3 regions of the Shewanella morhuae genome follow, and region 2 is predicted to be linked to each of the others. Evidence: predicted binding sites of a transcription regulator. Region 2 holds the regulator's gene; each other region holds the start of a gene.

Evidence for each region. The regulator sigma-54, encoded in region 2, starts transcription at its own class of promoters, with help from an activator protein. The targets are predictions, from matches to a motif close to GTTGGCACGNNNNTNGNNT.
Region 1: C9I43_RS15005 (DUF883 domain-containing protein) is a predicted target of sigma-54. The motif match lies at 2,559-2,577, and genes of this name have one in related genera.
Region 3: fliD (flagellar filament capping protein FliD) is a predicted target of sigma-54. The motif match lies at 2,138-2,156, and genes of this name have one in related genera.

What each region holds. Positions count from the first base shown of each region.
Region 1 is NZ_PYSG01000003.1:91,951-102,975, reverse strand. It holds gene rsmI (16S rRNA (cytidine(1402)-2'-O)-methyltransferase) at 1-770, shown strand, start outside; RNA gene rnpB (RNase P RNA component class A) at 836-1,187, shown strand; gene C9I43_RS15015 (hypothetical protein) at 1,410-1,658, opposite strand; gene C9I43_RS15010 (hypothetical protein) at 1,612-2,160, opposite strand; gene C9I43_RS15005 (DUF883 domain-containing protein) at 2,170-2,499, opposite strand; gene C9I43_RS15000 (BamA/TamA family outer membrane protein) at 2,997-4,634, opposite strand; gene C9I43_RS14995 (threonine/serine exporter family protein) at 4,817-6,037, opposite strand; gene C9I43_RS14990 (MAPEG family protein) at 6,195-6,608, shown strand; gene C9I43_RS14985 (YgiQ family radical SAM protein) at 6,815-9,271, shown strand; gene gntR (gluconate operon transcriptional repressor GntR) at 9,650-10,648, shown strand; gene gntU (gluconate transporter) at 10,688-11,025, opposite strand, start outside.
Region 2 is NZ_PYSG01000002.1:151,311-162,335, reverse strand. It holds gene murA (UDP-N-acetylglucosamine 1-carboxyvinyltransferase) at 1-1,247, opposite strand, end outside; gene C9I43_RS01245 (BolA family protein) at 1,257-1,514, opposite strand; gene C9I43_RS01240 (STAS domain-containing protein) at 1,534-1,818, opposite strand; gene C9I43_RS01235 (MlaC/ttg2D family ABC transporter substrate-binding protein) at 1,815-2,477, opposite strand; gene mlaD (outer membrane lipid asymmetry maintenance protein MlaD) at 2,489-2,962, opposite strand; gene mlaE (lipid asymmetry maintenance ABC transporter permease subunit MlaE) at 3,020-3,805, opposite strand; gene mlaF (phospholipid ABC transporter ATP-binding protein MlaF) at 3,802-4,620, opposite strand; gene C9I43_RS01215 (KpsF/GutQ family sugar-phosphate isomerase) at 5,265-6,242, shown strand; gene kdsC (3-deoxy-manno-octulosonate-8-phosphatase KdsC) at 6,242-6,793, shown strand; gene lptC (LPS export ABC transporter periplasmic protein LptC) at 6,790-7,350, shown strand; gene lptA (lipopolysaccharide transport periplasmic protein LptA) at 7,337-7,891, shown strand; gene lptB (LPS export ABC transporter ATP-binding protein) at 7,888-8,619, shown strand; gene C9I43_RS01190 (RNA polymerase factor sigma-54) at 8,727-10,205, shown strand; gene hpf (ribosome hibernation promoting factor) at 10,234-10,521, shown strand; gene ptsN (PTS IIA-like nitrogen regulatory protein PtsN) at 10,524-10,967, shown strand; gene rapZ (RNase adapter RapZ) at 10,964-11,025, shown strand, end outside.
Region 3 is NZ_PYSG01000002.1:3,171,090-3,182,114, forward strand. It holds gene C9I43_RS14375 (flagellar hook-length control protein FliK) at 1-91, opposite strand, end outside; gene C9I43_RS14380 (hypothetical protein) at 81-407, opposite strand; gene fliS (flagellar export chaperone FliS) at 376-756, opposite strand; gene fliD (flagellar filament capping protein FliD) at 770-2,116, opposite strand; gene C9I43_RS14395 (flagellin N-terminal helical domain-containing protein) at 2,431-3,243, opposite strand; gene C9I43_RS14400 (flagellin N-terminal helical domain-containing protein) at 3,510-4,313, opposite strand; gene C9I43_RS14405 (hypothetical protein) at 4,435-5,448, opposite strand; gene flgL (flagellar hook-associated protein FlgL) at 5,469-6,386, opposite strand; gene flgK (flagellar hook-associated protein FlgK) at 6,398-7,771, opposite strand; gene C9I43_RS14420 (rod-binding protein) at 7,768-8,175, opposite strand; gene C9I43_RS14425 (flagellar basal body P-ring protein FlgI) at 8,175-9,293, opposite strand; gene flgH (flagellar basal body L-ring protein FlgH) at 9,308-9,970, opposite strand; gene flgG (flagellar basal-body rod protein FlgG) at 9,981-10,766, opposite strand; gene C9I43_RS14440 (flagellar basal body rod protein FlgF) at 10,778-11,025, opposite strand, start outside.

The DNA.
Region 1 (11,025 bases), on a different contig from region 2:
TAGAGGTGCTGAATCGGGTTTCATTGATCGCTTGTGAAGATACTCGCCACAGCGGTAAGTTATTGAGTCATTTCGGTATTACCACAAAAACTACGGCACTGCATGATCACAATGAGCGCGCGCGCGCGCAGTGGATAGTGGATCAGCTTGCCGCTGGGTTATCGATCGCCCTAATTTCAGATGCGGGTACGCCGTTGATTTCCGATCCTGGATACCATTTAGTCTCCCATGTGCGTCAATCAGGCTTTAATGTGATCCCTTTACCTGGCCCTTGTGCGGCAATTACAGCTCTGAGTGCATCTGGTTTACCATCAGATCGTTTCACCTTTGAAGGTTTTCTGCCATCAAAAGAAAAAGCCCGTGCTGATAAGTTATTGGCATTAAAAGAAGATCCACGCACGTTGATTTTTTACGAGTCACCACATCGCATAGAGCATAGCTTAACGACTATGGTTGAAGTGCTGGGCAGCGATCGCCATGTGGTGATGGCGCGTGAAGTGACTAAAACCTTTGAAACCTTTTTATCTGGCCCAGTGTCAGAAGTGCTCGCTAAAGTGAGCACAGATCCTAACCAGCAGAAGGGAGAAATCGTGCTGATGGTGCATGGTCACCATGTGAGTGATGACGAAGGCATCCCTACGGTAGCTATTAATACGCTTAAACTCTTGTGCGAAGAATTGCCGCTCAAGAAAGCCGCTGCAATTGCCGCGCAAATTCATGGACTTAAAAAGAATGCTCTGTATAAATATGGCCTAGAGTCTGATTTATAAGCGCTAAAACTACCATGAACGGATTATCTGTGGTGCATCAGGGTGGCTTAGGCTATAATCCGCGCCGAGTTGGCCAGACAGTCGCCGCGTTCAATAGAACGGGGAGGAAAGTCCGGGCTCCAAAGAGCGGGGTGCCAGGTAACGCCTGGGCGGTGTGAACCGACGACAAGTGCAACAGAGAGTAGACCGCCTGCCTGATTTATCAGGTCGGTAAGGGTGAAAGGGTGCGGTAAGAGCGCACCGTGCGGCTAGCAATAGTTCGTAGCAAGGTAAACTCCACCCGGAGCAAGACCAAATAGGGTTCCGTATGGCGTGGCTCGCGTTGGAACCGGGTAGGTCGCTTGAGCCTGTGAGCGATTGCAGGCCTAGATGAATGACTGTCCAAGACAGGACCCGGCTTATCGGCCAACTCACCTCATTCAATAAAAAGCCCGTTTGTCTTTAAAAGACAAACGGGCTTTTTATTACTTAAATAACAATTCATATCACTCAATATCTTAGCGGGATCATTCCAGCCTATTATACCTATCGTCACAATTATGCGACTGGTGCTGTATACCTATTTTAATACAGCGATACTTCAAAAAGCCTTCTCTAGAACCGTATTCACATATTTTTGAGATACTTTTTGTTAGATGTTTAGAGTTTGGTTATCCACCGCAAACCAAACAGGCTACGTACTAACTTGACGGTGCTGTTATGGCGCAGCTGAAACAAGCAACCAAGACCAAAACTCATCACTAAACCAGGCGTTGACCCCATAAAAGTACGAATATGGTGCGTCAGTCGTTGGCTATTTGCCTGTAGCTGTTCATTTTGCAGCCGGCTTTGCTCTGTTAGCTCAGCGAGTGTTACCTGCTGCTTTTTCAGTAAGCGTTGAATGAGCATGTTGAGTTTCCTGTTCTTGTGGTGTGGTAAAGAACAAAAGGCGTAGCTGCTGCCAAGTATTTGAAAAGCCGACTTGTGAAAGCACATAGCTAAGGCTGCGCCAGCACCAGAATAATAGAATAAATTGCAATATCACTAAAGTAGACGCGGTGATTAATACTGAGTTGCTTAGCTGAAATAGCAAATAACCTAGCACTAACAATATGCTGCCCCAAAATAGGATTATGCCAGCACCAAAGCAAACTACTAATGCCGCAGCGATGATAAGGCTGCGGCCGCTAAGTTGCCACTCTGCGCTAGCTATTTTCTCAACCAGCATTAACTGATTAATATAGTTTTGCTTTACTGAATGACCTAGCGCAGCTATCAATGATAGTTGCTCTATGGCTTGCTCTACCGTGCTATTTTGGGGCGACTGCGTAGGTGCAGCCTGCCCCGGACCCGTATAAATAGGTTGGGTTGGTTTTTGCGCAGGAGCGGTAGAGCTTTCACGGCTATGCATAATGTAATCTTAGCGACGACGTAATAAAGCTGTTAACAGCGCACCTGCTGCAAATGCGATCCCTGCAGTAGCGAGTGGGTTTTGTACGGCAAACTCACGTGTTTTACTGTATGAATCGTGTAGCTGTTGTTTGATTTCTTCTTGCTTATGAGCAAGAGTTTCTTGTGAGCTCGCGGCTGTTTTCCGCAATGCATCTTCAGCGGAGGCGGCTTTTACTGCTACAGCATCAACGGCATGGTGCGTTGCTTCAGTGGCTTTTGCTGTAACGGGTGCGGTAACGAGTGAATCTACAGTGGCAGTGGTGTTAGCGTCATTTGTTGTACTTTTTGAGCTGGCCATAGGAGCCTCCTTGGAAAACACTTAAAAATACAGCAACATACTGTACTTGATTTTAATAATAGCAATCGATGTGCCATATTATATAAGTGTTTAATAACAGTTACTTAGCTTGGTTGTTCCTTGAGGGATGTTGCCCTGCTACTGTAGAAGTTACCTATTTTGGGTAATTTTTACCTATCGAATGATAAGTGAAGGACGTCATCAATAGTGGTTGTACTTTGTACTGTAACTAAGACATGACGACAATATGTTCAATTTTTTGCTTAAGGCATGCTTATAAATTGGGTCAGTTTCAATATCTCGTCTGCGATCATCATTTATCGTGAAAAATGTCAGCAATGTTTTGCTTTATTAATTTAAGTGAATCGGTCGTGCCTCTGGCATAGTGTGCTAATGCAGCGCTTTTATTTACAGTTAATTTAATGCTTTAAAGTTAATGCTTTAGCTGTTAATCAGACAGTTTTTGTCGGCCTGATTAAGGCTGGGCGCGTTAATACTTAAAAACTCTGCTTTACTAAGAATCGCCATTCCCAGCTATTGGTTGCCTCCCCTCCAGTGTAAGGGACTGAGAAATCAATATGTGCAACGTTGCCATAGCTAGACCGTGAAGAATAAATCCGTGCACCAATGCCTATACTACCCAGTGGGCCGCTGACCTCGTTATTATCGGCGAGTTGACCACCAGAGGCTTGGCCCAAATCGGTAAATACTGCCCAGCCGATTTCAGCCAGTTGGTATAAATTAATATTGGGGTAGTTGCGTATCTCAGCGGTGAGCAACCATTGATTATCCCCTTGTTGATATTCATTAGGATAACCGCGTATGCCAGTTTCATCTCCTAGTCCTTTGGTGAGATCCAGATAAGTATTTTGTGAAAGGCTAGCCCAAGCTTTACCGTAAGCCGTCCACTTAGGATGAATTTGATAGAAATATTCAGCTTGAATATCCACTGTGTAAGTGTCTTTTTGGCTGGTGGCGATGGTACTTGTACCGCCCATTTCTAATAGCCATAGCTGATCATCAAACTTATAACCACCAGTACTTTGCCACTTAAAGTGATAGCCAAGGGGGCTATTGTTGTCAACGTCATTGGTTTCTAGGCCGAGTTGTACGTAGTGGTGCCAACCTAGGTTAAAGTCTTCATTATTAGTAATGAGATGCACGTTATTGAGTACATAGAAATCGTCTTGAATAAACTCGTAGCCGACCCAAGGATACATAAAGTCCCTATCTTGGGGGAGCATGGATGCAGGATAGAGTTCAGTGTTGGCGAACTCATGTTTATCTTGTGTCACGCCAGTAATAATGCGGGACAGATGTTCACTATTTTTATTAATTAACCAGCCATATTGTAGATTTAGATAATCAATGGTGTGCTCGAATTCGTTCACATCCTCACCATTTTGCTTCAGCGTATCGATACGGTTCTCATCTAAAAACTCTGCTGAATACATGGTATTAGTATTAAGTGAATAGAATGGCTTACTGACATAAACGTGTTTGGCTTGGCCGTCACTATTATCATAAAATTCGGCTGCAAGGATACCGTGCTTGATAATGCTGAGTGGGGCTTCAAAGGCAAAGGCATAGCCGTTACGTGATTCATTAGATTGGTATTTGAGGCGGGTGCGGATACCTGTTCCAAATAAGTTATCTTCTTTGACGCCAAAAGAATAACGAGTATCACCGCCTGAACTACTTAAACTTGCAGTCGGGAGTAAGGACCAGTTATCCCAAGTTTCGACGACAACAGATTCAACTGCCGGATCGGTATCGGCTTCGGGATCTTTTTCGGCAACATAAATTTTAGCATCGCGAATGTAGGGAACTGCACGTAGAAGCCGTTGGGATTCGTCGAGATCTTTTTGGCTGATACTATCAGTTTCGTTAAACGTCAGATTATCGAGGACCACATATTCTTTAGTATTAATATGTAAGGCGTTAGCCCAGCGGTGGATAAAAAAAGCATCGGGAGCGGATTCATCAAAAATGGGGTTATTAACCACGACTATTTTGCTGATTTTTTTAGTTTCTGGAATTTTTGGTTCAGACTTAATGGCTTCTGCTAGGGCTACATTGAGACAGCTGCTAATGCAGTAAGGTAGAATGCATGCATACTGGACGAATTTCTGCATAAAAGGCCACTCCGATGAAATTGGCGACTGCAGTAAAAATAATTTTACTCTGCAATTTACAATTTAATAACACACGGAAAGTGGCAGCTCGTCAAGGAAATAGTAAAATAAGTTTCTTATTTTACTTAATGTTAGCTTAAGAATGTTGCAGGGTAGTACGCTGCCGCTATATTCAAACTTTGTTACAAGGTTCGTCTAGGTGGTACGGCGACATTAGCAAAGATAAGCCCCGCAATCAGTGACATAAAAATTAGGAAAATTTGCGATCCAATGTGTGATTGATTGAGCATAGTCTCACCAGAAATCAACGCATTGAGTCCGATATAGGTTTTACTGCCAGGCACTAAGATGACGATGCCTTGCAGCAATGCAATGGAGGCGGGCGCTTTCATCCAGCGGGCAAAAAGGTTGGAGTATATCCCTACGGCTAAAGCGCCAAAAAAAATCCCCACCGAATCACCAAAATAATGTCCACCCAGCATGGCAGAGAAAAACGCAACAATTCCCGCTAATACGCCCCAAGGCGAATCTTGCATACGTGCCTTGAAGATAAACACTAATGCCATAGATAAAATGGGCACCGCTGACCAAATAGCCCAACGTGGCAAGCCTTCTGGCTCGATATGAATTGCTTCACCAAATGCGGCGATACCCATTGCCATGCCGAGTACTGCACCAAAGTACAACTTAAACAATTGCATAGTCGCATCCATGATGCGTGCCGTTCCTGAAATTAAATCTCGGGCGGCGAGTTCGGCTAAACCTAGGGTTAATGCTAAACCGGGAATAAAAATAATGATGGAGGAGAGGATCACCACTGGGATATTAATATTGGGATCGATTCGCGCTATACCACAGGCGGCAACGGCACAAAGAATAGTCGCAAAGGGTTCGAGCACCTCGGCCATGCGCGCTGAACGTTCGGCGCGGTATACCAAGCCATAAACCAACAAACCTAACAGTCCTGACCAAAACACATCGTTCCAGCCAGTGCCCATCAACATGGCAAAGGCTGCGGCTGCCGTACCAAAAGAAAAACAAGTTAATACTGGGCCATAGGGATTAGGCTTATTGGCAATTTCTTCGAGGCGATCTAAGGCTTCTGCTAAGGTGCGTTTGCCTGACGTCAATTCATCAACTAATTCGTCGGTACGGGCGAGTGAGCCGAGATCGAGCTCGCCGGGTTTGACTCGAGCCGCGTGGTTATATTCTTGATCGGTATCGTGTTGCAATACAAAAGTCATCGATGTGGGCGAAATCAAAAAATAGCCTTCGATACCTAAGGTGCGGGCGACGGTTTGTAAATGGGTTTCTAGCCGATAGGCGGGGGTGCCAAATTTATGTAAAGCCTTGCCTAGCTTGATGATAAATCTGCGTTTTTCGATAAACTCGTCGTTATCCAATCGGGGTATTCACTGTATAAAAAATTGTCGGGAATGACGCGCGCATATTAACCGATATTTTCGTTAAAAGGTTAATGCCTTTTAGCGAAAATATAAATAAATTACTGAATTGTTACCGCTCGGGCTATAGTCTGTTTTTTGATACAGGGAGATATCTATGTCGATGATGGTAACTGGCCTTTACGCTGGCCTTACGGGATTACTCACCGTAGCTTTAGCTTATCGAGTCGTAAAATTAAGAAGAAGCCACAAGATTGGCCTTGGGGATAGTGGTAATAGCGCGCTCTCTTTAGCGTGCAGAGTCCATGCTAACCTGATGGAAAATGCGCCTATTGTATTGATTTTAATGCTGGTGGCTGAGTCGGCTGGTTTGCCTGTATTCTATTTGCATTGCTTTGGTACTGTGTGGATAGTCGCACGCTTACTGCATGCTATTGGGTTAACTCACGGCCAAGGTGGTTATCATTTTGGTCGTTTTTGGGGCGTGTTACTCACTTGGCTAGTGATTATCAGTTTAGCGTTGGTGGATATGTTGTATTTTATCCAAGGGCTGGCAAGGGGAGGATGGTAGTCTTACAGGGTGGGATTCGCCCTAGGCCATATCCATAGCGGATTTAAGGGTATTACACTTAGGGCTTAAATACCCTCCAACACACCTTGGTTGATGTTTTTTTAATCGTACTTATCCTTCGTTGCCTGCTATACTCCGCGTCCCTAAATTGGCATCGCTCTTTCTGTGCTGCCTTTATTTGACATTACGTTTTCGGGTCATACACGATGCAAGTTGAATCCACACTCTTTAGTCATCCCAAGTATTGGGCTACAGGCGACAGTACTGCGCCTTTCTTACCTATGTCTCGCAAGGAGATGGATAAGCTAGGCTGGGATAGCTGTGACGTTATCATAGTCACAGGCGATGCTTATGTGGATCATCCAAGCTTTGGTATGGCAGTGATCGGCCGAATGCTAGAAGCGCAGGGTTATCGTGTGGGAATTATTTCTCAGCCCGATTGGTCGAGTAAAGATGCCTTTATGCAACTGGGCCGACCAAACCTGTTTTTCGGCGTAACCGCTGGCAACATGGATTCAATGATCAACCGTTATACCGCTGACCGCCGTTTACGTTCTGACGACGCTTATACCGCCGGAGATATTGGCGGTAAGCGCCCCGATCGTGCTGTAACCGTATACACCCAGCGTTGTAAAGAAGCCTTTAAAGATGTACCGGTGATCATCGGCGGTATCGAGGCTAGTTTACGCCGTATCGCCCACTACGATTATTGGTCTGACAAAGTGCGTCGTAGTGTGATTTTTGATGCAAAGGCCGATTTGCTGATGTATGGCAATGCCGAGCGTCCTTTAGTTGAAGTCGCGCGTCGTTTAGCAGCAGGTGAACCGATTAGTTCGCTGCACGATGTGCGTGGCACAGCCGTTATCCGTAAAGAGCCATTACCAGAATGGCGTGGTATGGACTCGCGCAAGATTGACCAACTGCATAAAATCGAACCACTGCAAAACCCTTATGGTGGCGATGATGTAGGTTGTACTAACTTATCTGGCCCATCGGATGTAAAGATTTTTGACAACGAAGCGCCTAAAGCTATTAGTGTACAACCTCCGCGCCCTAAGCCATGGGATAAAACCTATGTGTTGCTGCCAGCATTTGAAAAAGTCTCTGAAGACAAATATTTATACGCCCATGCTTCGCGGATTTTACATCAAGAGCAAAACCCAGGCTGTGCTCGTGCGCTATTTCAGCCCCACGGCGACCGCGCTGTTTGGGTCAATCCGCCTGCATGGCCGCTTAATACCGATGAAATGGACGCGGTATTTGATTTAGCCTATCAACGTGTACCACATCCGATTTATGGCAAGGATAAAATCCCTGCTTACGACATGATTAAAACCTCAATTAATATCATGCGTGGTTGCTTTGGAGGCTGCTCTTTCTGTTCGATTACCGAGCATGAAGGTCGAATTATTCAAAGTCGCTCACAAGAGTCGATTGTTAAAGAAATCAAAGATATTCAACAAAAAATCCCGGGATTTAAAGGTGTTATTTCTGACTTAGGTGGTCCAACTGCTAACATGTATCGCTTAGGTTGTACTAGCGAGAAAGCTGAAAAAACCTGCCGCCGTTTATCCTGTGTATTCCCATCAATTTGTGGCCACTTAGGCACAGATCATAAACACACTATCGACTTGTACCGTGCGGCGCGCGCTGTGCCAGGTATTAAGAAGGTATTAATTGCATCGGGTGTGCGTTATGACTTGGCGATTGAAAATCCAGAGTATGTCAAAGAATTAGTGCAACACCATGTTGGCGGTTATTTAAAAATTGCCCCTGAGCATACCGAAGAAGGGCCGCTCAATAAGATGATGAAACCTGGCATGGGCGCCTACAATAAGTTTAAAGAACTGTTCGACAAGTTCTCGAAAGAAGCGGGCAAAGAGCAGTTTTTAATCCCGTACTTTATTTCGGCGCATCCGGGCACGACTGACGAAGATATGGTGAATTTAGCGCTGTGGTTGAAGGAACGTAAGTTCAAGCTCGATCAAGTACAAAATTTTTATCCGTCACCCATGGCCAATGCGACCACGATTTATCATACCGAGTTAAACTCGCTGAAAAACGTCAAGCACACCAGTGAAGTAGTCTCAGTGCCGAAAAAAGGTCGCCAACGTCGTTTGCACAAAGCCTTGCTGCGTTATCACGATCCGGCGGGTTGGCCATTGATCCGTGAAGGATTAACCGCCATGGGGCGTGAGGATTTAATTGGCAATAGTCCGCATCAACTAGTGCCGCCAGAAGGCCGTAATGAACGCGGGCCTAAGTGGATGAAAGACGCTAACCAAGGTCAAAAAGCCTTCACGCGCTTTTCGGGTAATCAGTTTGATGACCGTAAAGGCGATGGTAAATCTAAAGGTTCGGCTAAAGGTGGTGCTCAGGCTAACGCTAACGCAGAATCAAAACCTGTCATTAAAGGTGGAAAACCCGCAGCGAATGGCACTAAGCCAGCGGGATCTAAACTTAGTGGAGCTAAGCCCAGCGGAGCCAATTCGGGCCGTCCTGGCGCTAAAGCGCCCTTTGGTCAGTCAGGTTTTAAGTCAAACTCCCAAGCTAAAGACGGTACTCAAACCCAGAGCGGTGCTGGGATAAAAGGTACAAATCCATCAAGAAGTGGTGGTAAAGCTGCGGGTAAACCCTCTCAAGGTAATCAACAGGTTAAGTAATCACTTTTTAGCTGCCGACCAATATAACAAGGCCATTTCAGAACGTGGAGTGGCCTTGTAGCATGATTATCCCGCAACACCCTATCTAATCACTTTTTTACCGCGAGTCTGCCTTGCTGAAATATGTCCATGCTTTGCCTTAAATAAGCAGATACAGGCGCGTTATCGTCTGAGCTTTGTGCCTAATACTACCAGTTACTATTTATCGGTAAATTATCAAAAACGAGAAGCAGACGATAAAATAGTCCGTAGCTGGTATCACTAGATGAACTATTATAAGATCTCTGAGTGATGATTATGCCTACTGTTTGTTTATACTCGATATTTTAGCTATACATCTCACCCACATCTGTAGTTCGTTAACTAACATTAGATACTATGAATAAAAAGCGTAGACCCACTCTTCAAGATGTTGCCGATCAAGTTGGTGTAACCAAAATGACGGTGAGCCGCTATTTAAAAAATCCAACAAGAGTGGCACAAAGTACTCAAGAAAAGATTGCTATCGCGCTAGAAACATTAGGCTATATCCCTAATCGTGCGCCAGAAATCTTGGCTCAATCAACTAGCCGCGCCATTGGTGTGTTAGTGCCTTCTTTAACTAACCAAGTATTTGCAGAGGTGCTGCGCGGTATCGAGAATGTGGCCGGTCAACGCGGTTATCAAACCATGCTGGCTCACTACGGTTATCAGGCTGAAGTAGAAGAGGAGCGGGTTGCATCATTGCTCTCTTATAATATTGATGGATTACTTTTGTCTGAGAGTTACCACACCCCACGTACCGTACGCATGATTGAAACAGCGGGTATTCCGGTAATCGAAATGATGGACAGTGTGTCGCCTGCGATTCAGCAATGTGTCGGTTTTGATAACACAGCTGCCGCTTATGAGATGGTGCAAGCCATGATTGCACAAGGCCATCGACACATTGCCTACTTAGGTGCTCGCATGGATGTACGCACCCAACTTAAGATGCAAGGCTACGAGTTAGCAATGGCAGAAGCTAAGCTCACACCTTTGGCGATGACCACCAATGATGCTTCGTCATTTTCGTTGGGAGCGTCGTTATTGCAACAAACCTTAGCGAAATACCCCTATGTGGACAGTTTTTTTTGCACTAACGATGATTTGGCCGCAGGGGTTATTTTTGAGTGCCAAAGACAAGGGATTAAAGTGCCTGAGCAGATAGGTGTTGCGGGGTTTCATGGCCATGATATTGGCCAATCCATGACGCCAAAATTGGCGAGTATTATTACCCCAAGAAATGATATTGGTCGCATAGCAGCAACTGAGTTATTAGATAGGTTAAATGGCAAAGAGATCGAACAATCCGTCATCGAGCTAGGTTATCGCATTGATCTAGGGGAAACCTTGTAGTCACCCCTAGAGTTTTTGATTCAATGTATCTATTTGTGATTAAAGAAACGCAGAGATGATGACTGCGACTATGCCGCCCGTCGTACCAATAATGGTTTCCATCACAGTCCACGTTTGCAGCGTTTGTTTTTCTGATAATCCGAGAAAACGGTTAGCGAGCCAAAAGCCGGAGTCATTGACGTGCGAGAGCACAATCGAGCCACCGCCAATGGCAATCGTAATTGCCGCCAATTGAGCGCCACCTAAGCTCAATGGCTCAAGTATCGGGATGATAAGGCCACAAGCGGTTAACATCGCCACAGTGGCCGAACCTTGAATAACGCGCACAGAAGCCGACAAAATAAATGCCAGTATCACAATCGGTAAACCCGAACCTG
Region 2 (11,025 bases):
ACAACCTCAGCGCCTAAACCTTGAAACTTATTCTCAATATGCTCGTAGCCACGATCTAAATGATAGATACGATCCACTATCGTTTGTCCATCGGCCACCAAGCCCGCAATCACTAGACTTGCTGATGCACGTAAATCCGTCGCCATCACCTGAGCGCCACTTAAGGACTCAATCCCATGGATGATGCAAGTGTTACCTTCAAGCTCCATAGTTGCGCCCATACGGATGAGTTCAGGCACATGCATAAAGCGGTTCTCAAAAATAGTCTCAGTAATTGTAGCAGTGCCTTGTGCTAAGGCATTGAGTACACAAAACTGTGCTTGCATATCGGTAGGAAAACCAGGGTAAGGCGCGGTTTTGATATTTACGGCTTTAGGACGTTTACCCTGCATATCGAGCTCAATCCAATCTTCACCCGTAGTAATCGTCGCGCCCGCATCTTCAAGCTTAGCGATAACTGACTCAAGTGAAGCTGGGTCGGCTTTTAAACAACGAATACGGCCACGAGTGACCGCCGCAGCAACCAGGAATGACCCCGTTTCGATTCGATCTGGCATAACGCGATAATGACAGCCCTGTAAACGCTCAACCCCTTGAATACGCAGTGTCGCACTGCCTACACCGGTAATTTTGGCGCCCATTGCAATTAAGCAGTTGGCTAGATCGATCACTTCAGGCTCACGAGCCGCGTTTTCAATTACGGTTTCGCCATCGGCTAATGCCGCAGCCATCAGTAAGTTTTCAGTTGCACCAACGCTGACCATGTCCATAAAAATATGAGCGCCTTTAAGACGTCCATCAACACGGGCTTTGATATAACCTTCTTTCACTTCAATCTTAGCGCCCATCATTTCAAGGCCATGTAAGTGAAGGTTCACTGGTCTTGCACCAATAGCACAGCCGCCTGGCAATGAAACGTCAGCGGTTCCATATCGAGCCAATAATGGCCCTAAGATCAAGATAGAGGCACGCATCGTTTTGACGAGATCGTAAGGAGCACAAAACTCATTCAAATTAGTCGTTGAAATCCGAATTTGTCCGTCGCCAAGTTCAGTCACTTCGGCGCCGAGGCAGCGTAATAATTTACAGCTAGTACTGACATCACGCAGATTGGGCACATTAGAAACCACAAAGTCGGTTTCAGCTAATACGCCTGCCATTAAAATAGGCAAAGCCGCATTTTTGGCACCTGAAATGATCACGTCACCGGCAAGCGGAGGGCTCGCCTTAATTGTTAGTTTATCCACTTTTCCTCACTAGCTAGGCATGTTGAAAACTTTTTCGCGTTTCCATTGAGTCGGCGTGAAAGCTTTAATCGTTAATGCATGTAATTCACCGTTGGCAATGTGTGCCGTCAACGGTGCATAAATGGCTTGTTGCTGTTTAACTCGACTCATTCCATCAAAGCACTCACCTACGGCGATCACTTTATAATGGCTACCATCCGAGCTAGCGTGGACTTCTTCGAGCCCTAACGCATCACGTAAAATTTGTTCTATTAAGCTGCATTCCATGACGTCTTTCACCTTATTTTTAATGCGCTTCTTCGGTAAAGAAGGCATGTAAATCATATAAATCAATTAACTTTTTCAGCTGGGGAGACGCTAAAATCAATTCAAGCGGTCGGCTATGTTCACGTACTAGCGCCAATAAAAAGGCTATACCAGCGCTGTCACTGTATTGAAGCTCAGACAAAGACAACGTCTGTATGGAATCATCCAGTAATTGCTGTCGCTGTGGCCACAGTGTAATAACGTCGGCTTGGGTTAGACGCCCTTTGAGGTGACAAACTGTGCCTTGTTGCACAAATTCAATCACGACTGCGACTTCCCTGATTTAGCCTTGATAACGACTTTTTCTTTCGTGCGTTCGTCAAGCATCTTAATCACAGAATCGATACCCTGCTGACGAATAAGGTTAGAAATTTCAGACTGTTTAGAAGACAGTAAACTTACACCTTCTGCTACCAAATCAAAGGCTTTCCATGTGTCATCTTTCAAGCGACGCGCTTTAAAGAGTACTTTAATGGGCGGGCGACCCGCTTCAATGATCTGTATATTTACATCGACTATTTTCTCTTGGCTGAAATCAACCCCTGGCGAAAACTCCACTTTTTGATTGGTGTACTCAGTAAAAGCTTGCGCATAGGTAGAGACTAAATAACCTTCAAAAGCATCAACAAAACGGTTGCGTTGATCTTCGGTTGAATCCTTAAGATATTGACCTAATACCTTGTAAGAAGCGTATTTATAATCGACATAGGGCATTAATTCTTCACGAACAATGACCTTTAAATGATCAGAGTCGGCATCGATAAGCGCTTTATCTTTATGAAAACGATCAAAGGTTTTATTGGCAACGGCTTTTACCATGGCATAGGGATCTTTGGTGTCCACAACCACATCAGCGGCGATAGCACTTGTTGTCCCTAAAACCATCACTAGCGGCAATAAAAAGCGAGATAAGATGTTAAACATAGCGGTAACCCCTATTTATCCTTCGAACCCATACTATATAAGAACTGACCAATCAGCTCTTCCAATACCAATGCTGAACGAGTGTCGTCAATTTTATCGCCATCTTTTAGCATACTGACATCATCATCAACAAAACCAGGTGTTAACCCCAAGAATTGCTCACCCAATAAACCTGAAGTCAAAATAGCTAAGCTACTGGTTTCTGGAAATTTGTCATAACGCTTATCCATCACAACTGTGACTACAGCGACTAATTTAACCGGATCTAAATCAATACTACTTACCCGGCCGACCACTACACCACCAACCTTGACAGGTGAGCGTACCTTCAAGCCACCAATATTGGTAAAATTGGCTTTTATGGTATAGGTGCTGTCGCTGCTTTTAACTTCAATATTGGCAACATTAAAGACTAAGACCAAAAAAGCGGCCAGTCCGGTTAAAAGAAAAACACCCACTAATAATTCAATTTTTCGTGTCAACATGCTTAGCTACCACTCTGTTAATGCATCTAATCCTGTGTCGAAATCCGCAGTGTTCCGTTAGCGGCCAAACATCAGGGCTGTCAGTAAAAAATCCAATGCCAATACTGCAAGGCTCGACTGAACGACCGTCTGCGTCGTTGCTCGGCTAATGCCTTCCGGATTAGGGATCACTTGATAACCGCGATATAACGCAATCCAAGTAACTACTACGGCAAACACGCCACTCTTGATCAAGCAGTTAACTATGTCCTGACGCCATTCAACCGACGCCTGTAAAATAGACCAAAACGCACCACTGTCGATACCTTTCCATTCCACGCCAACAATGTGACCACCGTAAATACCGACTGCAGTAAACATCAACACCAGCAATGGCATACTGATAACCCCAGCCCAAAAGCGCGGGGCAATAATCTGCCTTAATGGGTCGATAGCCATCATCTCTAAACTTGAGAGCTGCTCGGTACTTTTCATTAACCCAATTTCAGCGGTTAATGCTGAGCCTGCCCGTCCTGCAAATAATAAGGCTGTGACTACCGGTCCTAACTCACGCAGTAAACTTAATGCCACCATAGGGCCTAAGCTTTCTTCGGTGCCAAAGCCGACTAAAATATTGTAGCCTTGTAGCGCAAGTACCATGCCGATGAACAGCCCTGAGACTAAAATAATCACCATAGATTGCACGCCGACCACATAAATCTGCCGTACTAATAATGGAAAACCTTTACGCACACGTGGCCAACGAAAAATAGCGCCCCACAGCATCAGCCCAGCACGGCCAAAACCAAGTACAAACTCAATGGCGCTGTGGCCCAAGTCAGCAATACTGTCGATTAACTTCACTTGCCAACTCCCTTTGCTAACAATTCTTGTTGATAATCACTGGCAGGATAATGAAACGGCACTGGGCCATCCGGCGCGCCTTGAATAAACTGTTTCAACTGCGGATTATCGGCGTGCTTTAATTCCTCTGGCGTGCCGTGAGCGATGACTTTTTTGTCTGCCACCACATACACATAATCGGCAATGCCAAGCACTTCATCTACGTCATGGGATACCACAACGGAGGTAAGATTGAGCGCATCGGATAACTCACGAATAAGCTTCACCAATACACCCATTGATATTGGGTCTTGGCCTGCAAATGGCTCATCGTACAGCACCATTTCAGGTTCTAGTGCGATGGCTCTGGCCAATGCGGCGCGGCGCTGCATACCGCCAGATAATTCGCTTGGCATCATCTGCGCGGCGCCACGCAAACCCACGGCTTCGAGTTTCATCAGCACGATAGTACGAATGATATCCTCTGGTAGCCCTGAATGTTCACGTAGCGCAAATGCGACGTTATCGAATACATTAATGTCAGTAAACAGCGCGCCGCTTTGAAACAGCATGCTCATACGCTTACGTAACTGAAATAACTCATTGCGACTCACGCCGTGGATATCGTGGCCGTCGAATAACACTTGCCCATGGTCTGGCGTTAATTGACCACCGATTAATTTCAGCAGTGTCGTTTTGCCTATACCACTGGGGCCCATAATCGCCGTCACCTTGCCCCGTGGAATGGACAGGCTAATATCTTTAAATATTGCGCGCTGACCGCGGCTAAACCCCAAGTTACGGATCTCAACCAACGATGTTTGTTCTTGAGTCATGCTTGATCCCAACATTTGCAAAGAGGCAATCCCAATCTTGCAAGACCGTCCCAACAAAGAGCCGCAAATTGTACGTAATTGCGCTTTAACCTACAACCGAATCGACACTATCGGCCTGCGATACTTTCAATTTGACTCATTTACAGCGAAAATGCGCCATAAGTTTTCACTCTGCACCAGTTAAATGTTACTTAATGTTTTAAATCTAGTTGCAGAATAGGTTTTATTGGTTATTTCGTTTGCACTTAGCTCGATCCTTATCCACTTTAAAATATGGATAAGCTGAGACTTAAGTACAAATTTAGAAATATTCTGCGGGATAATACCCACCACGAGACAGAATAAATCCATTGAAATAAACCACAAAGACGATGATATTGCTCAAGATGGTCTATCGCGATACTGCTTGTTCTACATGAATAACTACTATCGCTGAACTTGACGAACTAACTCAATCGTCCTAGCCTGCCGCGATTGTTTTACGGTTTTAGATAAAGCATCGCCATAAAACAGTCGCGAAATTGGCTGAAAATAAAAGATACTTGGCAGAACGCCGATTAAATATCATCTTTATCGCGTACCAAATTGTGCTACTCCAATCCCATAACTGGGGCGACAAAGACAATGCAAAAAGAGAGATAGACATGGTAGACAAATCACAACTGCGCCAATGGGGCTGCAAAGTTATCGACATTGAAAAGTCAGCCCTAGACAATCTTTATCAGTATGTAGATTCAGTTGAATTTGCAGAGGCTTGCGAGTTAATTCTCAACTGTACCGGTAAAGTCATTGTGATGGGAATGGGCAAATCTGGCCATATCGGTAATAAGATTTCAGCCACCCTTGCCAGCACAGGTACGCCGGCATTTTTTGTGCACCCGGGTGAAGCCAGCCATGGCGACCTTGGCGTGTTAGCGGATAATGATATTATTTTAGCCCTTTCAAATTCAGGTGAATCGAGCGAAATCCTCACCTTAATGCCCGTTATCCAACGTATGGGCGTGCCTGTGATTGCCATAACGAGTAAGCCAGAGTCCAATATGGCGCGCTTATCAAAAGTCCATTTATGTATTGGGGTACCTGAAGAGGCTTGCCCACTTGGACTTGCTCCCACGTCAAGCACCACGGCAACCTTGGTCATGGGTGATGCCATCGCGATAGCACTGTTACAGGCCAAAGGTTTTACCCGTGATGACTTTGCAATGTCTCACCCTGGCGGCGCACTTGGCCGTAAATTACTGTTAAAGGTCAACGATGTAATGCACAGCGGTGATGACCTACCGCTGGTCAACCATGATATCTGTATCACCGAAGCCCTGTACGAAATTTCCAAAAAAGGTTTAGGTATGACAGCGATTATCGATGATGAACGTAAGCTTGTCGGTATCTTTACCGATGGCGATTTACGCCGAGTCATTGATGCTGAAGTGAATCTACGAACAACACCCATTGCCGATGTAATGACCCGTAACTGCGTTACCATTATGGATAACATATTGGCGGCTAAAGCACTGCAAATAATGGATTCTAAAAATATTAACGGTTTGATTGTAATAGATAAAGACCGCCATCCCATTGGTGCACTTAACATGCTAGACATGGTTAAAGCAGGAGTCATTTAATGCCACAGCAAGGATTTTACGGCCCCATCAGTGATGATGTGTGGCAACGCGCGCAAAAGATTAAACTGTTGATTTGTGACGTCGATGGCGTGTTTTCTGATGGGCGTATTTACTTGAGTAATAACGGTGAAGAGCTAAAAGCATTTCACACCCGCGACGGTTATGGTGTGCGCTCGCTGCTCACTAGCGGTTTTCATCTTGCGGTCATCACAGGGCGCCAATCCAAAATCGTTGAGAACCGTATGGCAGCGCTCGGCGTGACACATATTTACCAAGGTATAGACAATAAATTTGCACCCTATGAGGAATTACTCACGCTTTATGGCGTTACCCCTGATGAGGTGGCTTATATCGGTGACGATATGGTCGACCTACCAGTAATGAACGTGGTTGGTTTAGCGGTTAGCGTTGCCGATGGTCATCCTTATGTCCGTCAGCATGCTCACTTTGTTACCACCCTTAATGGTGGCCACGGGGCATTGCGTGAACTCACAGACCTATTACTGCTGAGTCAAAATAAGTTCACCTCGGCCCATGGAATGAGTATATGAGCCGTGTGACGCTTGCGATTATTGCATTTTTCGGTACTGCGCTGGCGCTGTATTGGCAAGTGCAAAACAAGCACAATAATGATGCAGATAATAAAGTAAAAGATCAAAATACCCCAGATTACATCGTGGAAGACCTGCGCAGTGTCGAGTTTAATGAACAAGGACTTGTCAACAGTCGTGTTACTGCGAAACATATGGAACATTATGATTCCACTAATCAAACCTTGTTCACTCAACCTGTTTATCTTGTGTACCCCGACCAAGGTAAAGCACAATGGCAACTCAAGGCTGATGAAGGCAAACTTGATAAAGAAACTGGCAAGGTGGTATTACAGAATAATGTCATTATTGATGCTATTAGCTCAGAAGAACCGATTCAAACCTTGTCCACCAGTTATCTGGAACTCGATCTCAATACAATGATAATGACCTCTGACCGCACCATTTATGTCACAGGAAAAGATTTTAATATTCAAGGCCAAGGCCTTTTTGCCGACCTTAATGCACAAGAAGTGCGATTGACCAGTCAGGTAGTAGGAACATATGAAGCAAAATAACGTATTACTTGCCAGCCTCATTCTTATAATGAGCATGAGTGCCTTCGCGAAAGTGGATGATTTAAAACAGGAAGTAAAGATTAAAGCCGTAAGCCAAACGGCAGATATTAAGAATAACCAAGTTATCTTTTTTGGTCCGGTTGAAGTCACTCAAGGCTCTATCAAAATTATTGCGGATCAACTACGTGCATTTTCTGCTGAAGGTGAAAGCAGTAAAACCTTAGTCGCCACGGGTAATCCTGCCACTTATACTCAAGTCCTAGACGATGGTCGCCCAGCATCTGCAAGTGCGAAAGAGATTAGTTATAACATGGCAAGCCGTACCCTCACCCTCAAAGGATTAGCTTCATTAGATCAAGCGGGTAGCCAAGTCCGAGGGAATTTAATCCGCTACGACATCATTCAGCAAAAATTAATTGCCGAAAGTACTGGTAGTGGTGATGATCGCGTGATTACGATTATTCAGCCTGAAAGTTATCAAGATGATATAAAGCCCGGCACCTCAACCGATAAACCTGTCAAAAAGCAGGGTTCTAAATGACCCAGATCACTCTAAGAGCACAAAATTTAGCGAAAAGTTATAAGAACCGCCAAGTCGTTAAAGATGTCAGTTTGACGGTAAAAACCGGTCAAGTCGTTGGTCTACTCGGCCCAAACGGGGCGGGGAAAACCACCACATTTTACATGGTTGTCGGATTGGTAAAGAGCGATAAAGGCCACATTTTTATCGATGACGATGATTTAACCGCCGATCCGATGCACCTGCGTGCCCGCAAAGGCATTGGTTACTTACCACAAGAAGCCAGTATCTTTCGTAAGCTGAGCGTACATGACAACATTATGGCCGTGCTGCAAACTCGCAAAGAGCTAACAAAAGAACAAAGAGATCAAGAATTAGAACATCTGCTGGAAGAGTTTCATATCACCCACATACGTGACAGCCAAGGTATGTCGTTGTCAGGTGGTGAGCGTCGTCGTGTTGAAATTGCGCGTGCGCTAGCGGCTAATCCTAAGTTTATTTTACTTGATGAGCCTTTCGCTGGGGTTGATCCGATTTCAGTTATCGACATCAAAAAAATCATTGAGCAACTTAAAAGCCGTGGCCTTGGTGTGCTAATTACCGACCACAATGTGCGCGAGACATTAGATGTGTGTGAACATGCCTACATTGTTAGTCACGGAAACCTGATTGCAGAAGGAACACCAGCAGAGATCTTAGACAATCAGCAGGTTAGGGCTGTGTACTTAGGTGAACAATTCAGGCTATAGTTAACCAAAGGGAGTCGATGGCCGTAAATTATACTGGCATACGGCTCGACTAAAGAGGGGAATAAGCGACCCCATCTAATAATAATAACTTAGGGATCTGCGGTAACATGAAAGCGTCACTCCAGCTCAAACTGGGTCAACAGTTAACCATGACGCCACAGTTACAGCAGGCAATTCGTCTGTTGCAACTATCGTCATTAGAACTGCAGCAAGAGATCCAGCAAGCCTTAGATTCTAATCCCCTTCTCGAGCTGGAAGAGGATCAATTCGACGCAACTAAAGACCCTGTAAACCAAGCCTTATCGGATACCGATTTCAGTGAATCTGTTGCTCTGCCACCAGAAAAAGATAACTCCACTGTCGATACCGCAGAATCTTTGACTCAAGAATCCATGCCGGACGATCTCCCCATGGATACGACTTGGGATGAAGTGTTTACCGCCTCACCTAATTCAGGCCCAGGTGGGAGTCGCGAAGACGATATGCCCTTTCAAGGAGAGACCAGCGAAGGTTTATATGAGCATTTAGAATGGCAAAAAAATCTCACCCCCTTTTCGGAAACTGATTTAGCCATTGCTACCGCGATTATCGAAGCGATAAATGACCAAGGTTACCTGACCCAAAGCACTGAAGAAATTCTAGAGGCCATAGGTAATCCAGAGGTTGAACTTGATGAAGTCGAAGCCGTACTTAAGCGTATTCAACATTTTGACCCGATAGGTGTCGCCGCCAGAGATTTAAGCGAGTGCCTATTAATCCAATTATCCCACTTTGCACCCGATACGCCCCATCTAAGTAACGCCCGCATGCTGATTAAAGATCATTTAGATCTCATTGCTGCACGTGACTTTAGACTGTTGATGCGTAAAACTAAGCTCAAAGAAGATGAGTTAAGAGATGGTATAGCACTCATCCAAACCCTTAATCCTCGCCCGGGTTTATTAATTACTCCCAACGAGGACGAATACGTTATACCCGATGTATCAGTGTCGAAGAAAAATGGCCGTTGGGTGGTTGAACTCAATCCTGACAACATGCCAAAAATAAATGTAAATCAACACTATGCAGCTATGGCGCGCAGTTCTGCAAACCAAGCCGACAGCCAATTTATTCGTGGGCACCTGCAAGAGGCAAAGTGGTTTATTAAGAGTTTAGAAAGTCGTAATGATACTTTGCTCAAAGTCGCTAACTGTATCGTCCAATACCAGCAAGGCTTCTTTGAGTATGGTGAAGAAGCAATGAAGCCTATGGTGCTTAATGATATTGCCGAAGCAGTAGAAATGCATGAGTCAACCATTTCGCGGGTAACAACCCAAAAGTACATGCATACTCCAAAAGGGCTTTTTGAACTAAAATACTTCTTCTCTAGCCATGTCAGTACAGATGATGGTGGTGAGTGTTCATCAACGGCAATTAGAGCCTTTATTAAAAAACTGGTTGCAGCAGAAAATCAGAAAAAACCATTAAGTGACAGTAAGATGGCACAACTTCTGGCGGAGCAGGGAATAAATGTAGCACGCAGAACTATTGCGAAATACCGAGAAGCTATGCTTATTCCTCCTTCTAATCAACGTAAGAGCTTATAACCTACAGTGAATATCGGAGGACGTTTCTATGCACATACACCTAGTTGGGCACCACATTGAAATTACCGAATCGTTACGCGCATATGTAGAAGAAAAGTTTTCAAAACTTGAACGCCATTTCGAACAGATCAATAATGTGCACGTTGTGCTCAATGTTGAGAAAATACAACAAATTGCTGAAGCGAGGATAAACCTCATCGGTGGTGAAGTATTTGCCACTGCCGAGCATACTGATATGTATGCAGCTATAGACGCCCTGATAGATAAGCTTGATCGTCAGGTTATTAAACACAAAGAGAAGTTAACAAAACACTAATAATGGAACTTTGTAGCATACTGCGGCCGGAGTGCACTACCTGCGCCACTCCGGGCAGTAAGAAAAAAGTACTGGAACTCATCAGCGACCTAGTTGCTGCCCAGTACCCGACCCTCTCATCTCAAGAGATATTCGAAAGCCTAGTGGCGCGCGAAAAAGTGGGGAGCACAGGTATAGGTAACGGTATCGCCATTCCACATGGTCGATTAGCCGATATAGATCAACCCATTGCCGTACTAATTAAGTGCGAAGAGCCAATAGCATTCGATGCTATTGATAAGCAACCGGTTGATATTTTATTTGCATTACTGGTGCCTGCTGACCAATGTCAGCAGCATTTAAGCACCTTGTCTTGCATGGCCGAAAAACTGAGTGACAAGCAAATATTGAAACAATTGCGTAAGACACATGATGAAACAGAACTCTATCAGGTAATCACAGGATGAAACTGGTTATAGTGTCAGGTCGCTCAGGCTCAGGTAAATCCGTTGCCCTTAGGGTACT
Region 3 (11,025 bases), 3.0 Mb from region 2:
CAGATTTATCCTGATCAACTGCACTTGTTACTTTAGCTGTCGAGTGGGTATTTGCCCCCACTGGACGAGTTGAAAGAAGATCAGCGATCATCCAAAGCTCCACTCACTTGCGTTAATTGATAGGCTGCTAAGCCTGCTTGTTGTTCCTTAAAACGGCTCATCTCTGTCGCTAATTCATCACGAGCTAATATCAACTCTTGTAGCACTTGAGCATGAATACACTTTAATGCGTCCCGGGCAGATTGCTGCTCAGTATCGTTAGTTTTGCCTGCTTGTTGCAGCGCTTTAACTATCGCGACATTCACTTTTCGGACATTATCCCAATCTTGAGTATCTGCGTATTGGCGCAAAGCAGTACCAAAACGCGCCCACTGTTTAATTGAGATTTGTCCATCCTTCTCTGACATTAGTCATCACCTGAGTTACGGGTACCAAAGCTTCAGCACTATTTTCAACACTGGCGCTCACCAGTTGTCGGCTACAAAAGTCATAAAGGCGATGTAAACTCAGCGCCACTTCACCACCATTTTCAAGGTCGAGCATCGAATCCAAGCCATGCACTATGTTAAGGCACTTATGAATACTCATACCTTTGGCTTCATAGCGTTGATGTTCCATATGGCCAGCGGCGCGTTCTAGCTCTTCCAATAAGCCTTCAAGTAACATGCGCACCATATCGTGCGGCGTTGCCGCTGCAACTTGCGCATCTAACGCCGTTTGTTTATAAGCATTAAATGGATCGTACTCGTTTAACATTGATAATAATTTCCTAGTTAAATAACCCGCTCGCAGCACTAAATTGATTAATCGTCGCTTCCATTGCCGTAAATTGTGTCAAATAAATCTGATATCGCTGAGTCATTTGATAATTGTGACGGTCCATACTGTCATTCACACTTTTAATCTGTTTGTTTATGGTTTCTTGTTTGGTATCAATATAGCCATTGAACTGTGTAAACGGTTTTAAAGTTTTTTCTATGTTACTGATATAACTATCCTTACCGGTAAACATAGCTTGTACTTTTTCGGGATCCGCTTTAAAACTATCAGTCAGTTTCGCATCGTCAATTTTAAGCTTGCCATCACGGCCCATCTCAATACCAATATCAGATAAACGCATGCCGTTTGGTGCACTGGCAAATACTGAATCACGCAACTTAGTCTGTAATAAACGAATCGAGGTATCACCTTTCAACACACCAATCTGCGCTTGACTGACTGCAGGTGTTTTATCGTCTTTATCTTTATCCGCGGTGTCACTGCCGGAGGTGCTCACGCCTACAGAGCGAGTCAATTGATTGATTTGTGTCATTAAAGAGTTAAAAGAATCAACAAAATCTTTAACCGCTTTCTTATTGGCTTCAAAATCTTCAGTCACTTTAATCATACTGCTTTCGCCAGCTGCATGTACTTTGACTAATTCAAGACTCACGCCATCAACTACGTTTTCTAGGTAGTTGCTACTGCTGGTAATACTAATACCGTTTAACGTTAACTCTGCATCTTGCGCAGCGCGGCGTTCTGTCATGCCCCAATCGGCACCATCAAACTGCACTTGCAGCTTATTCGCTACGCCAGATTCCTTTGACGACAGCATAAATTCGATTTGATTACCGGTGCGCACCAATGACGCTTGTACGCCAGTATCACCCGCTTGCTTATTGATAACATCGCGTAGCTGCGACACTGAAATAGCCGCGCCACCATTAATCGTTGCTAAATCAATTTCCAAATGCTTTGCTGGGTCACTGCCCACTTGAATACTAATGACGCCAGTTGCAGGTAGCATTTCGTTTTCAGTGGCGTAGGTTTTAGTCAGCTGATGCGCTTGTGCCAATTTCTGCACACTTAAATCGTAGTTACCTTTAGGTGCATCAGATTTCACTGTGGCAGTGGCATTATCACCCGACACAGTCGCCATTTTACCTTTTGCCGCATCGCCGCCCATTTCACTGAGCTTAGTGGCCATCTTTTTCATGGTGGTTTCAAGCAACGTATAGGCATCTAGCTGTGCTTTGCTGGTCGTTAGTTTGCCTTTATAAAGCGTATCTTTACCCGCACGGTCTGCGCCAACCAATTGCTGAGCAAATTGTGCCGCACTCATACCTGAAATCATAACTACCTCCAATAAATTGAAAAGCAAAACACATGCCAAAATTAGTTGCTTGTTTTTAAACAACATTTAATCTGCGGCATGGTTAGCGTGAGCAATGTGCTTCCGTAGAAAGCTGTTAAACGGAAACCTGCCTTCCACTGTGAAATGCTAAATCACAACGTAGAGCTGCTGAGCTTAAGTGTTTTTAAAGCGATGTAATAAAAATGCCAGTCAGCTTAGCTCACTGGCATTCACACTCATATTGGCTAGCTTAATGAGCGGCATTAATAAAGCGGTATCAGCTTAGTGAAGGCCACTGCTAACATGAGCTTTAATTAACGTAACAGACCCATGACTAAACCAGTATTTTGGTTAGCAGAAGACAGTACTGTCGTACCCGCTTGAACCAGTAATTGGTTACGTGTCATGTTGGCAGACTCAACAGCAAAATCAGCATCCATAATACGGCCAGCTGCGGCTTTAGTGTTTTCGGTCACGCTAGCAAGGTTAGATGCAGTATGGCCAAGACGGTTAATGTTAGCACCCAGAGTTGAACGTTCAGTACCCACAGCAGCTAGGAAAGTATCTACTAGTGCAATGGCAGCATTAGCTGTACCACCAGTTAAAGTTCCAGCAACAGTTTTAGCAATGGCGCCCAATTTAACATCCATTGTTTCTGTTGTTCCCGCGCCAATTTGGAATTTAACACCAGTACCAGTAGTTAGTACGCCTGTGTCAAAAAGTTTATTACCCGCATAAGTTGTATTTTCTACGATACGAGTAATCTCTGCGTTCAACTGAGTAAACTCATCATTAAGCGCTTTCAAATCAGCTGATGAGTTAACACCGTTTGATGCTTGCGTAGCCAATTCTTTTTGACGATTTGCAATAGTAGTTAACTCTTCTAATGCGCCATCTGCCGTTTGTAACATAGAAGTCGCATCAGAAATATTGCGTGATGCCGTTTCCATGCCTTTAACGTTTGCATTCATGCGGTTAGCAATTTGCAAGCCAGCCGCATCATCAGATGCACTGTTAATGCGCAGACCAGTAGACAAGCGCTCCATAGCGTTAGTCAGTAGGTTATTGCTTTTGTTAACGGCACCTTGTGCAACGATTGACGCGTAGTTTGTGTGAACACCTAACATATAACGTTCTCCAAAAAATAAGGGTAAGATTGATAATGCCTGACTACAGGGATAATTAATTAAAGCGACGGTGGATATCAATAACTGAAACGATATTTAAAAAATATATACTTTAATTTGATCAAAACCGGTAATCATAGTCAACAGCATAAACACAAGATTAAAAAACATAAAAAAATGCCAGTAAACTAAGTCCACTGGCATTCATCAAATACTCGTTTTTTATTGAATAAACGGCATAAACTAAACAGTAATATTAAGTTTAATTAACGCAGCAGACCCATTACTAAGCCAGTATTTTGGTTAGCAGAAGACAGCACTGTAGTCCCCGCTTGAACTAATAATTGGTTACGTGTCATATTGGCAGACTCAACGGCAAAGTCAGCATCCATAATACGACCAGCAGCAGCTTTAGTATTTTCAGTCACACTAGCAAGGTTAGATGCGGTATGACCTAGACGGTTAATATTTGCACCTAGAGTTGAACGTTCAGTACCTACTGCAGCCAAGAATGTATCAACAAGTGCAATAGCAGCATTCGCGCCAGTAGTTAAATCACCAGCAGCCAGCGCAGCATCATCGATAGCATTTGTTGTAACGAGTAATTTCTCACCAGAACCAGCACCTATTTGGAAAGTAACACCAGCCTCTAGCTTAGTAAATAAGTTATTACCCGCATAAGTTGTATTGTCGACGATACGGGTAATTTCTGCGTTCAGTTGAACAAACTCATCATTCAGTGCTTTTAAATCATCAGCTGAGTTAACACCGTTTGATGCTTGCGTAGCCAATTCTTTTTGACGATTTGCAATAGTAGTTAACTCTTCTAATGCGCCATCTGCCGTTTGTAACATAGAAGTCGCATCAGAAATATTGCGTGAGGCAGTTTCCATGCCTTTAACGTTTGCATTCATGCGGTTCGCAATTTGCAAGCCTGCAGCATCATCAGATGCACTGTTAATACGTAGACCAGTAGATAAACGCTCCATAGCGTTAGTCAGTAGGTTGTTACTCTTGTTAACGGCACCTTGTGCAACGATTGACGCGTAATTCGTGTGAACACCTAACATATAACGTTCTCCAAAATAATGACTTAGTTTATTAAACCTGAGTTCAGGAATAATTACTTAAGGCGACAAGAATCATCAATTACTGAAATCCTAGTTGTTAGTTTTTGGAATATATTATGGGTTACACCAACAGGGCGCTTACCTGTTCACGGTTTGCATTGCTTTGTGCTAGTAGCGAAATCATTTGGTAAGCAAAAGGCGTGGGTTGCATAAATTTATGCAAATACTGCAAATCTTCTTTTGGCAGACTGACTGTATTTAATTGCTTAGCCTTTGCGAGCAACAATCGATGCGAGGCTTGAATAGCTTCGATTTGCAGTGCAATTTTTTTAGCCACTTTGGCTATTTTAGCCAGCGTCACTTTTAACATATCAATATCAGTAAAGCGCCACTCGCGCGGATCTTGCCAGCTAAAGATTTCTTCTAGATGAATATTTCGCGGCTCACCTGCGGGCAAGCGTTGCCCTTCACCCACCATTAATATGCCTTTATTAAGTGCTAACCAGCGCTCTGCTGTCACACTGAATACCGTTTCTTGGCTAATGGAGTGATCAATACTTATCTCTAACTGCGCTAAAACTGGCTCAATAATCTGCTGTAGGGCTAAGCGGTCATGATTAGCAGGTAAGTATAAATGCAGTGTTTTTCTAGCTCCATAGAGGGTGATATGTTCATCGCGGTTTTTACTGGCAGTTAAATCAACCCGCCTAAATCTGAACTGATGCGTGGTAGCTGGTTGCGACACTGAAACCAAGTTAAAATGATGGTCTAATAATAGTTTACCTTGGTAAGTCGGTTGAATTTGCAGTAGCTGTTGTCGATATTGCTCCGCCTGTTCAATCGCTTCTGTTGGCGTAGCCGTTTTATTAAACAGGCAGCTTTGCAGCTGTCGATGCAACAAACTCAGCAACTCTTTCGCGCTGAGTAAACTCTTTAATACGACTTGTGAGGCACTGATATTGTGCTGTTCTTGCGTCACTTTAGCCCAGCGCCCATAGGTTTCTAATCTATGTTTTGGGATGGGCCGCGCTTTTGCGTCGCCACGGGGTGAAGCAGCAAGTGGCGCCACATAATGTGATGTGACGGTTTGGCTTTGACGTAATTGAGTGAGTGACTCTCCAATCCCTTTAATCATTTTACTGCTACCTAGATGACTTACATATGATTAAAAAGGGACAGCTGGCTAATCTGTACAAATGTTTGCTGGGTGATCTTTAAGGCGGTTAACTTGACATTAAACTCAGCAGTCGCCGCGGCATAATCCAACTCCTGCGTTTCACCAATCACTTGCTTACTAAAAAGTATCATTTCTTCATGGGAGCTTTTTACTAATGACAGGTTATTTTGTTTACCACCAAAATCCGTGATAGCTGCACCGATACTGTCTAAGGTCTCGTTCAAAGTCGCTTGTATTGCCATAGCCGCAGTACTAAAAGCGTCGTCAGTAGGTGATAAACTAGGATCTTTTAATACGGCAATATAATCCATCGCTTGATTTAAAATATCTTGGCTCGCATTGGAAAATAGCACAGCTTCAGCAGTCACATTAGCCGTCGTCCACGAAGAACTAGAGGTTTGTACACTGCGTTGACTGGCGTCACCTTGGTAAATATATTTGCCACTAGCATCTTTAACTACCGGTGCTTTATCAACGGCATTTCCTGAAAATAGATAATTACCCGATTCATCTTGGGCATTAATATTATCGACCAGCCCCTTTAATAGCTCTTCCATTTCAGAGGCATAGGCTTTTCTATCCTCGGCAGAAAGATTTGAGCTATTGGTTGCAATACTGATTTCTCGCATCCGGTGCTGAGTCTCAACCATGCTAGATAAATAAGTTTCAGAGCGCCCCATGCTGGTGCTCAACGCATCAATATTTTTAACATATTGATTAACTAGCGCCAGATCTCGCTGATTATCCATCACCCTAACCACACCAATAGGGTCATCTGATGGGGCTAGGATTGATACTCCTTTTGACATCATTTGATTCAAACGTGCCACATCATAGGTAGTATTTTGTAAGCTGTTTAAATTATTGGTATATAAATTTTGCATGGTAACGCGCATAAATAAAATCCTTAAAAGCTACTTAGCATAACTTGAAACAGCTGATCCGCAGTAGAAATCACTTTGGCATTTGCCATATATGACTGCTGATAAATAATCAGGTTAATCCCCTCTTCATCGGGGCTAACGCCACTGGTACTGGCCCATTGGGATTGCGCATCATTTTGTAAATCAATACTGGTTTTAGCAAAAGAAATAGCTTGGCGTGATGCTGAACCTAATTGACCTACCTTGCTCGAAAACGATTCAGAAAAGCTAGTGTTGCTACCTAAGCTGGTAAAATTAAGTTCTTTACTCGCCAGTTGGACTAAATCTTTAAGATTCGTGTTATCCCCTTGGCTACCATCTTTACCAAAGGCCAATTTGTCAGGCGTAAACCCAGCCGTTATAGATAAACTTCCGCCAGGATTATTTGCATCAAAAGTAAATAAATCTTGCGTAGGTGCAGCCCCATTTAAATCCGTACCGGCAGCCAGAATAGTATTAAACTCAGTCGCAAGCATAACGGCTAGCTCATCAATATAGGCTTGAGAGCCTTCCAGTTGAGTATCACGATAGTTAAGCAGTGCACCCAAACTTCCACCCGCTGCCATATCAACATTAAATTGACTCTGACCAAAGGTAATCGATACCAGATTATTTTTAGGATTGGTAGGATCGGGAGCGCTGGTAAGCTTAGCCGCTGTATTGCCGGTTAATAATGGTTCGCCCCTAGCCAAGGAGATATTCACCATACCCTGACTATCTTCAACCACGCGAATATCGACAATGGCAGCTAAGGCATCAATCGCCGCATCTCGGCCATCTTGTAGCGCTGGCGGGATAGTCCCTGTGACACTTGCCGCTTGAATATCGCGGTTAAAGTTGGCGATAATCGCCAGCTGCGAGGTCACTTCTTTTGCAGACGCGCCTAATTGGCCATTAATTTGGCTACGTTGTGAGTCGATGTTGTCGTTAATGGCATTCACTCTTTGCGTGAGCGCTTTAGCCTCATTAAGCACACCTTGTCGATAGGCAATAAGGTTTGGTTGCTCCATGGAGGAGTTTAATGCCGCAAATAATTGATCTAACCCTTGTGAGACATTATTACCTTCGGCGCCAAATACCTGCTCAGCTTGACGTAAATAACTGCTCTGCACTTTAGAAAAACCAACCGCACTCGTGGTTTGCCATAATTGAGCGACTTCATACTGATCAGAAATTCGGCGTACGCCATCAACAAAAACGCCTGCGCCACCACCGTAAGCCCCGCCACCGACCGAACTTAACATCACTTGTTGGCGTGAATAGCCATCAACCATAGCATTAGCAACATTATTTGAAGTCGCATTCAATGCGGCCATACTTGCCAGCAGGCCAGACTTACCAATGTTCAACATGCTCATTTAAAATCCTTGCCGATGGGCCGCAAAATAAGTGCTGGCTGCATCGCTGTAGTTGTCATCTGTTGAGGATCAAAGGCGACCGGATCTTTAGCTGACTGAAATGAGCGTGATAATTGCTTAGTCATTACCTCAGCTAAACCCATGCCGTTAACTTTACTCAATCGACTCGCGAGCTCTGCATCGTGAAGGTCTTGGTATATGCCGTCATTACTTTTAGAGGTTAAAGGGCTATCTTCATCGGACATAGCGTCGGTGGCCGAGCGCATTTGTTTCAGTACCGTCTGTAGGAATTGTGCCTCAAACTGTTGGCTCACTAATTTAAGTGCGCCCTGCTCGCCGTTGGCTTTAATCAGATCTTCGGCGTTAAGTTTATTTAAATAGCCGCCAGTATTTTCAACTTTCATTAGATCACCACCAAGTCAGCTTCTAAGGAACCCGCTTCTGCTAACGCTTCTAGAATCGCCATCAAATCCATTGGGGTTGCGCCTAAACTATTTACCGCCCTCACAATGGCTTCTATTGAGGTCCCTTCAGGCCAAACAAACATACGTTTATTACCTTGTTCAACCATGACTTGACTGTCATTTGTCACTACGGTTTGACCTGCGGCATTGCCTAAATAAGCCCCATTTGGTTGGCTTACATTTTGCTGTTCTACGATTGTGACCGTCAAATTGCCGTGGCTCACAGCAGCTTTACGTACAACCACATCGCCACCCAGTACAACGGTTCCAGTACGGCTATTAAACACAATCCGAGGTGAGCGGCGGCCTTGATCGATTTTAAGCTCTTCAAGCATCGACATAAACGTCACACGTTCACGATTTGATTTTGGTGCATGGACCAATACCTTGGCATGGTCTTGCGCACGGGCAATATCTGGCCCAAATAACTCATTTACGGCTCGTTCTATGTTGCGGGCGGTTTTAAAGTTAGGATCTTTGAGGTTTAAAATAATGTCTTCGTTGTCACTAAAGTTACTTTTGATGTGGGCTTCGAGTAGAGCTCCATTAGGAATAGTGCCTACCGTGGGGACATTGACTGTGACTGACGAGCCATTACGCCCCGCCGCTGAAATACCGCCCACAACTAGGTTTCCCTGTGCAACGGCGTAAACTTCACCATCAACTGCACGTAAAGGGGTCATCAATAAAGTACCGCCCTGCAAGCTTTTAGCATCACCCAGTGACGACACTGTCACATCTAAAGACTGCCCAGGACTTGCCAGTGAGGTAATAGTGGCATGCACAGCAACGGCTGCAACGTTCTTTAGCTTAGGGTCGGTTTTATCATCAATTTGCACGCCAAATTGCTTAAGCATGTTAACCACTGACTGGCTGGTAAATTTAACTTGAGAGCGATCCCCTGTACCATTTAAGCCCACAACTAAGCCATAACCCACGAGCTGGTTATCTCGTAGACCTTGCACATCAACAATATCCATTAAATAACGGCTTTGATTTTGCTCTTGGGCTTGTAGGGAACCGCTAGCCAAAAGTAACAATAATAAACAACGTAGCATCAAAAAATCCTTGGCTAAAGCGGGAACCATGGGCTGTTAAAATAACGAGAAGCCCACCCCATAGCGTTACTGTCGGCAATAGCGCCTTGACCACCATAAATAATTCTAGCATCGGCAATACGTTGTGATGAGATAGTGTTGTCGTTACCAATATCATCGGTACGTATTATCCCAAGCAGACGTAAATACTCATCACCTTGATTTAAGCGCAACCACTTTTCACCACGGATCAAAACCGTACCATTAGGTAGTACCTTAGAAACCGTGACCGTAATTGAGCCTGATAACTGGTTTTGCTGAGTACTTGAGCCAGCACCGTTAAACCCACGTGAAAAAGAGGTTTTACCATCAGCTTTAGTACTATTGTCACCAAAGTTGCCCGCAAGACCCAAACCCATATCACTCTCTTTATTGGTTTTGGTGTCAGCTTTTTTGCTCGAGTAGGTTTTTTCATCTAATGCGACAGTTAAAATATCGCCTTCACGGTAAGCACGTTTATCCTTAAATAACGTCAGCATAAAACCCGGACGATACACGCTGCCGTCTTTCGCATCTGGCAAACTGTAGTCAATCTCAGGTGGTGCCCATTCTTTAGTTCCAGGCCTAGTCTCTGCAGGTGGAATATGAGACATACAACCGGATAAAAATGCAAAACATAAAAGCCATAACCAACGCATCATTGCCTCTCTATAACGATTGATTAAGGAATTTGAGCATGTCATCGGAGGCTGAAACGACTTTTGCATTCATCTCGTACGCTCTTTGCGTAGAAATCATTTCAACCATTTCTTCAACCACGTTCACGTTTGCGCCTTCAAGCGCGCCTTGGCGTAAAGCGCCTAAGGCTTGATCGCCTGCCACACCTTCAACCGCCACGCCTGAAGCTGCTGTTTCACGATAAAGGTTATCACCGCGCGCTTCCAATCCGGCTGGGTTGGTAAAGTTAATCAGTGTAATTTGACCTAGATCTTGAGGTTCTGCCTCACCTGCCATTTGTGCAGTTACCACACCGTCATTCGCAATCGTCACGGTTAATGCATCTTCAGGGATGACAATATTAGGTACTAAAGGCAGGCCCTGAGACGTCACCATCATACCTTCACTGCTGCGATAGAACTGGCCATCACGGGTATAAGCTAGATCGCCATTTGGCTCTTCTACTTGAAAGAAACCCTGTCCTTCAATCGCTAAATCCAATTGCTGACTGGTATTTTGCATATCGCCAGTGGTGAATATTTTCTGCGTGCCAACAACACGAGTACCGGCACCTAGCTGTAATCCAGATGGCAGATTATTTAAGGCGTCAACCTGACCACCTGGCTGGCGTTGGACCTGATAAAACAGATCGTTAAACGCAACGCGGTCACGCTTAAAACCAGTGGTATTAACGTTTGCCAAGTTGTTGGCAATGGTCGTCATTTTCGTATCTTGTGCTGTGAGACCTGTTTTACTCACCCATAAAGCTGATTGCATACCAATAATCCTTAAACGTTACTCAGCAGACGATTACCAGACTCAGCTAATTTTTCTGCACTTTTCATTAATTTAACTTGAATTTCAAATTGACGACTTAAATCCATAGATGCAATAAGCTCAGATACCGCTTGCACGTTACTCGACTCAAGGAAACCACTATCAACTAAAACATCTTCATTCTGCGCCATGACTTGACCATCACGGCTATAGAGCAAGCCGTCGGGGCCTTTTTGCATTAATGCTAAATCTGGATTGA